2 regions of the Sinorhizobium sp. FG01 genome follow, and region 2 is predicted to be linked to the other one. Evidence: riboswitches for the same ligand, from Rfam matches in the RefSeq annotation. Region 2 holds a riboswitch; the other holds the start of a gene.
The links. A riboswitch is a leader RNA that binds a small molecule or an ion and turns the genes downstream of it on or off. The one in region 2 is predicted to bind S-adenosylmethionine.
Positions count from the first base shown of each region.

Region 1: it holds a riboswitch for S-adenosylmethionine, as region 2 does, so the genes downstream of both, metA (homoserine O-succinyltransferase) here and CO656_RS09915 (O-succinylhomoserine sulfhydrylase) in region 2, are expected to answer to the same signal.

Region 1 covers NZ_NWTB01000007.1:241,737-245,138, reverse strand. Annotated here, with positions in the region: gene CO656_RS13505 (VWA domain-containing protein) at 1-546, opposite strand, end outside; gene metA (homoserine O-succinyltransferase) at 546-1,469, opposite strand; SAM riboswitch at 1,531-1,608, opposite strand; gene CO656_RS31395 (NUDIX domain-containing protein) at 1,943-2,242, opposite strand; gene CO656_RS13490 (MoxR family ATPase) at 2,239-3,078, opposite strand; gene CO656_RS13485 (RidA family protein) at 3,127-3,402, opposite strand, start outside.
Region 2 covers NZ_NWTB01000005.1:367,029-370,430, reverse strand. Annotated here, with positions in the region: gene CO656_RS09930 (transporter substrate-binding domain-containing protein) at 1-324, opposite strand, end outside; tRNA gene CO656_RS09925 (tRNA-Gly) at 449-523, opposite strand; gene CO656_RS09920 (2'-deoxycytidine 5'-triphosphate deaminase) at 618-1,715, opposite strand; SAM riboswitch at 1,791-1,869, shown strand; gene CO656_RS09915 (O-succinylhomoserine sulfhydrylase) at 1,912-3,096, shown strand; gene CO656_RS09910 (CDP-alcohol phosphatidyltransferase family protein) at 3,149-3,402, opposite strand, start outside.

The DNA.
Region 1 (3,402 bases), on a different contig from region 2:
CTCGACTGTGTCGTCGTAGTCCTTGAACTCGCGCCGGTCCCAGACCTTGACCGCACGCCGATGACGCGAGCCTTCCTGGCCGATCCTGATACCTTCGGGATTGTAGCCATAGGCGCCGAAGGGCGAGGTGCCGGCCGTGCCGATCCATTTCGAGCCGCCCTGGTGACGGCCGGTCTGCTCGGCAAGCCGCTGGCGCAGCGTCTCCATCAGCCTGTCGAAACCGCCGAGCGCCTCGACGAGCTTCTTCTCCTCCTCGGTCAGATATTTCTCGGCGAGCTTCTTCAGCCATTCCTCGGGGATCGCCACTTCGGCAACATTCTGCGACGGGGAAACCGCTTGGAGCCCGGCGAAGCAATGCCGGAACACCCGGTCGAAGCGGTCGATGTAGCGCTCGTCCTTGATCAGCGCCGTGCGCGCCAAAAAATAGAAGGCCTCCACGTCAAAGGCGGCGATCCCCTTCTCCATTCCCTCGATCAGCGACAGAAACTCCCGAAGCGTCACCGGGATCTTCTCTGCCTTCAGTTCGAGGAAGAAGGGGATGAACATCACTCTCCGCTGCCGATCTTTTCGAGCTCGTAGGGTGTCGTCTGGTACATCTCGTTGATCCAGTTGCCGAAGAAGAGATGCGCATGGCTGCGCCAGCGGTTCTGCGGCGGCAGGGTCGAATCATTGTGCGGAAAGTAGTCGTGCGGCAGCTTGATCGGCACGCCGGCATCGACGTCGCGGAAATATTCGTCCGAAAGCGAAGTTGAATCATATTCGACATGATTGAACATGTAGAGCCGGTTGCCCTTCTTCTCGTGCACCAGGCAAACGCCCATCTCCTTCGATTCCATCAGGATCTCGAGGCTCGGAACCCGGTCGATATCGGCGCGGCGCACCTCGGTCCAGCGCGACACGGGGACGGCGAAGTCATCGGAAAAGCCGTTCAGATAGACCGACGAGGGCTTGAGGTTCTGGTGGCGATAGACGCCGAAGGCCTTTTCCTTGAGCGGATATTTCGGAACACCGTGAAAGTGGTAGATCCCCGCCATCGCGCCCCAACAGACGTTCAGCGTCGAGTGCACATGCGTTTCCGTCCAGTCGAAGATGCGCTTGAGCTCGTCCCAATAGGTGACCTCTTCATAGTCGAGCGTCTCGACCGGGGCGCCGGTGATGATGAAGCCGTCGAACTTGCGGCCCTTGACCTCCTCCCAGGTCTCGTAGAAGGCGAAGAGATGCTCCTCGGGCGTGTTCTTCGGCCGGTAGCCGCCGATGCGCACCAGCGTCAGCTCCACCTGCAGCGGCGTCGCGCCGATCAGCCGGGCGATCTGGATTTCCGTCTTGATCTTGTTCGGCATCAGGTTCAAGAGCCCGATCTGCAGCGGCCGGATGTCCTGGCGGACCGCCGCCGTCTCGGTCATCACCCGCACGCCCTCGTTGACGAGCGTTTCGAAGGCGGGCAGCGTATCGGGAATCTTGATGGGCATGGTTCCACTCGATCAATACAAAAAAACCGGCGGCGAGATGATCGCGACCGGTCCTCGGAAATCCGTTCTTTCCTCGGCCCTTTAGCGATTTCTTTAACGTGGCTGCAAGCCGGCCGGCCAAATCACCACAGGATCGTTTGATAGCGTGGCGCGGGGCAGGTGGTCAATGGAAAAGGAGTCTTGGGGTTTGCGGCCCCTCATCCGGCCTGCCGGCCACCTCTCCCCGTTCAACGGGGAGAAGGGACTCGCGGCGGCGCCCAAGCTCTCCCCCCCGCGAGCGGGGGCTAGTCCTCGGGTTAAGCCCGAGGAGAGGGGCAAACCCGAGGAAAAGGGCGAAGCGTCGCGCACTGCAGCAAGTCCAGACCTTCCTGCATTCCGTACCCCAGACGCGTGACGGCCTTTTCGGGGCTCATCCAAAAGAAGCGGAAGCGGATCGGCGCTCCACCGCCGTCCGGCGTCATTTCGTGATGCAGTCATGTTTGCCGCTGTTCGCCTTCAAGGGCGACGTGGAAATAGTGGCGGCGATGGCAGATTTCCCTATCACCTTTCCCGTAGCGAAAATCCCGGGTGGCGAATTGCGTCGCCGTGTCCGGCAGCGTGAGCCCGGTCTCCTCGAAAAATTCCCGACGGGCCGCGCCTTCCGGGCTCTCGCCCGGCTCAATCGTGCCGCCCGGCACCTGCAGCTCGATTTCGGGAAAATCCGGTTCGTCGAAGACCAGCAGCGAACCCCGCCAGGTGGCGTAGATCAGGACCTTTTGCGCGTCCGGGCTCATGCGTCGCGGCGCGCCATGAAGGCCAGGCGCTCGAACAGGTGCACGTCCTGCTCGTTCTTTAAAAGGGCGCCGTGCAGCTTCGGCAGCATCGATTTTGGATCGGCGCGCAGGTCGGCCGGATCGATCTCATCGGCGACCAGAAGGCGGATCCAGTCGAGAGCCTCGGAGGTCGAGGGCTTCTTTTTGAGCCCCGGCACCTCGCGGATGCCGTAGAAGGCGGCAAGGGCCGCCGATAGCAGGGTCTTGCGGATGCCCGGATAGTGGACCTCGACGATGCGGGCGAGCGTCTCGGCATCGGGAAAGCGGATATAGTGGAAGAAGCAGCGGCGCAGGAAGGCGTCCGGCAGTTCCTTTTCGTTGTTCGAAGTGATGACGACGATCGGCCGGTGTCGCGCGCGGATCGTCTCGCCGGTCTCGTAGACGTGGAACTCCATCCGGTCGAGTTCCTGCAAGAGGTCGTTGGGAAATTCAATGTCCGCCTTGTCGATCTCGTCGATCAGCAGCACCACCTTTTCCGACGCCTCGAAAGCCTGCCAGAGCTTGCCCTTGCGGATATAGTTCTTCACGTCGTTGACGCGGGCGTCGCCGAGCTGGCTGTCGCGCAGCCGCGAGACGGCGTCGTAATCGTAGAGCCCCTGCTGCGCCTTGGTGGTCGATTTGACGCTCCACTCTATGAGGTCGAGGCCAAGTGCCGCGGCGATCTGGCGGGCGAGCTCGGTCTTGCCGGTGCCTGGCTCGCCCTTGACGAGCAGCGGCCGCTCCAGCCTTATCGCCGCATTGACGGCGACCATCAGGTCCTTGTCGGCAATATAGTCGGCGGTACCTTCAAACTGCATGGACCTGCTACTCTCGAGGTTGATGAATGCGCGAAAACCGATCCCGCCTCACCCGCGAAATGCCGTGACCTCGATTTCGATCAGCATTTCCGGGCGGATCAGGTCGCAAACGACCATCGTCGCGGCTGGGCGGATCTCGCCGAAAACCCCGCCGAAAATCGGGAAGACCCGGTCGGCGAAGCTGGCGTCGGTGACGTAGTAATGATTGCGCACGACGTCCGAGAGCGAGAAGCCGGCTTCCTTCAGCGCAGCCTCGATCGTCTTCAGGCAGTTGCGCGCCTGTTCCTCGACCGTCTTCGGCATGGTCATGCTGGCGTAGTCGTA
Region 2 (3,402 bases):
TTCTAGCGCCGGCATCAGTTCGGGATAGGTCACCGCCTGGATCTGGCATTTCGGTTCGATCTCCAGCTCGCGGCAGATTTCCCGGGCGAGATCGACGTGGAATCCCGAAAGCTTGCCCGACTGATCGATAAAATTGAAAGGCGGGAAATCGACCGTGGTGAGGAAGCGCAGCCGAGCCAGGCCGGTCAGATCGGGCTTGGCGATGCGCTCGCGGGCATCGAACAGCAGCGGCAGGTCCTTCGGCGCGCCGCCCGCCGCGGATGCGACGAGCACCGCCGCGACCGCCAGCAGCCCGATAGTTTTGTGAAAGGAAGCGCGCGTCATTACCATCCGATTCGCAAGCATTGAGCGGAACTTAGCGGGATGCTGCAGCGCTGACCATAGGCCGGCCCTCGGCAGGGCCGCGCATTCTTAAAGCGGGTCGGGCGAATACGGAAGGAAGGGAAAATGGAGCGGGTGATCGGGATCGAACCGACGACATCAAGCTTGGGAAGCTGGCGTTCTACCACTGAACTACACCCGCGTCTGAAGCGGAAATTTCCCCAATGGTCGCGATCTGTCAAGCGTCTAGATGATTCACTGCTCTATTGGAGCAGTGAATCATCCAGCTATTGGGCTCACTCGGCGCGAAAATGCTTGGAAAGCTTCAGGCCCTGCGCCTGGTAGTTCGAGCCGAGATCGATGCCGTAAAGACCTTCCGGACGCTCCAGCATGTGCTCGTAGATCAGCCGGCCGACGATCTGCCCGTGTTCGAGGATGAAGGGCACTTCGTGGCTGCGGACCTCGAGTACTGCGCGGCTGCCGCTGCCGCCGGCTGAGGCGTGGCCGAACCCCGGATCGAAGAAGCCGGCATAATGGACGCGGAACTCGCCGACCAGCGGATCGAAGGGCGTCATTTCGGCGGCGTAGAGCGGCGGCACATGAACTGCCTCGCGCGACACGAGGATGTAAAACTCGTCCGGATCGAGGATCAGGTCGTCGCGGCCGCGGCTATAGAGCGGCTCCCAGAAATCAAAAACGGCGTGCTCCGCCTTCTTGTCGACGTCGACCACCGACGTGTGATGCTTGCCGCGATAGCCGATCAGGCCGTCCGGGCCGGTGCCCTTGAGGTCGATCGACAGCGCAATGCCGCCGCCGGTGATGTTGGGCCGCTCGCTGGCGACGAGCACGTCGCTTTCGTGCAAGCCCAGCAGTTCTTGCTCGGAAAGAACGGAGTGGCCGACGCGGAAACGGATCTGCGAGAGACGCGAGCCGCGGCGAACGACGATCGGAAAGGTCCGCGGACTGATCTCGAGATAAAGCGGCCCGCTGTAGCCGGCGGGGATCTTGTCGAACTCCTGCGCCCTATCGGTGATGACGCGCGTGAAGATGTCAAGGCGACCGGTCGAACTCTTCGGATTGGCCGACGCCGACATGGTCTCCGGCAGCGTCAGGCTCTCCATCAGCGGCACGATATAGACGCAGCCGGTTTCCAGCACCGCGCCCTCGCGAAGATCGATGACGTGCAGCTTCAGGCGGTCGAGCTTGTCGGCGACGAGATGCGCCGGTCCCGGCATGAAGCTCGCCCGGACGCGAAACGCCTTGGATCCGAGCCGAAGATCGAGGCTCGCCGGCTGGATCTGGTCATCATCCAGCGGCTTCTCGCTCTTCAGACGTCCCGTGGCAAACAGCGCGGCAATTGCGCGGTCGGCCAAAATCCCTGTGTCGCGGCCCATTCCGATCCTCATTCTCAGTTGCCAGACAAAACCAAACTCCGGGAATTGACGCAAGCGCGGCCAGGCAGTATTGGAGCTTTATCCCGTGGTGATTTGGCCGGTCGGCTTGCAGCCACGTTAAACAAGTAGCTAAAAAGGCCGGGTGTCAAACCGGTCGTTTCGCGGCCGGTTTTTTTGTTCTGAAGGTGATCGTCGCATGAGCAAGACCTGGCGCCCGGCAACCCAACTCGTCCACGGCGGGACCACCCGCTCGCAGCACGGCGAGACCTCGGAAGCGATCTTCCTGACACAGGGCTTCGTCTACGAAAGCTCGGAAGCGGCGGAAGCCCGCTTCAAGGGCGAGACCGACGGCTTCATCTATGCCCGCTACGGAAGCCCGACCAACGACATGTTTGAGAAGCGCATGTGCATGCTCGAAGGCGCCGAGGATGCGCGCGCCACGGCCTCCGGTATGGCGGCGGTTTCGGCGGCGATCCTCTGCCAGGTCAAGGCGGGAGACCACATCGTCGCCGCCCGCGCCCTCTTCGGCTCCTGCCGCTGGGTGGTCGAAACGCTCGCTCCGAAATACGGCGTCGAATGCACGCTGGTCGACGGCCGCGAGCTTGCCAACTGGGAAAAGGCGGTGCGGCCGAACACCAAGGTCTTCTTCCTCGAGAGCCCGACCAACCCGACGCTGGAGGTGATCGACATCGCCGGCGTCGCCAGGCTCGCCGACCAGGTGGGCGCCAAGCTCGTGGTCGACAATGTCTTCGCGACGCCGCTCTTCCAGAAGCCGCTGGAGCTGGGCGCCCATGTCGTCGTCTATTCCGCCACCAAGCATATCGATGGCCAGGGCCGCTGCCTCGGCGGCGTCGTGCTTGCCGACAAGGAATGGATCGACGAGAACCTGCACGACTATTTCCGCCACACCGGCCCTGCCATGTCGCCCTTCAACGCCTGGACGTTGCTCAAGGGCATCGAAACGCTGCCGCTGCGCGTCAGGCAGCAGACGGAAAACGCCCGCCGCATCGCCGACTTCCTCGCTGAGCAGCCCCAGGTGGCGCGCGTCATCTATCCGGGCCGCAAGGACCATCCGCAGGCCGACATCATCGCCAAGCAGATGACCGGCGGCTCGACGCTGGTCGCCTTCGAGCTGAAGGGCGGCAAGGATGCGGCCTTCGCGCTGCAGAACGCCCTTGAGATCGTTCGGATTTCCAACAATCTCGGCGATTCCAAGAGCCTGATTACACATCCGGCGACGACGACGCACAAGAACCTCACCGACGAGGCCCGTACCGAACTCGGCATCTCGGCCGGAACCGTACGGTTCTCGGCCGGGATCGAAGACAGCGACGACCTTGTCGAGGATTTCGCCAAGGGACTGAAGTCGATCCGCGCCTGAACCGTCCAATTTCAGGTGACCTCAGCCGCCCGGCCCGCGCCGGGCGGCTTTTTCATGACCCGTCACGAAAGGTGAGACGCGCGAGAACGATGCGCGACAGGGCAGTGTAGAGGCATAGGACGGCGAATATCGCCGCCAGCACAGGGAACCGGTGCGGAAACAGGCAGACGGCCACGAAGAAGACGATCGTCTCGGTCGCCTCCGCAAGCCCGGTGGTGAAGTAGATCGACTTCGCACCACGGATCTCGGTCGACAGTGCGCGCTTCTCGGCGATCGCGGCGAAGGCGAGGAAGCTCGAGCCGTTGA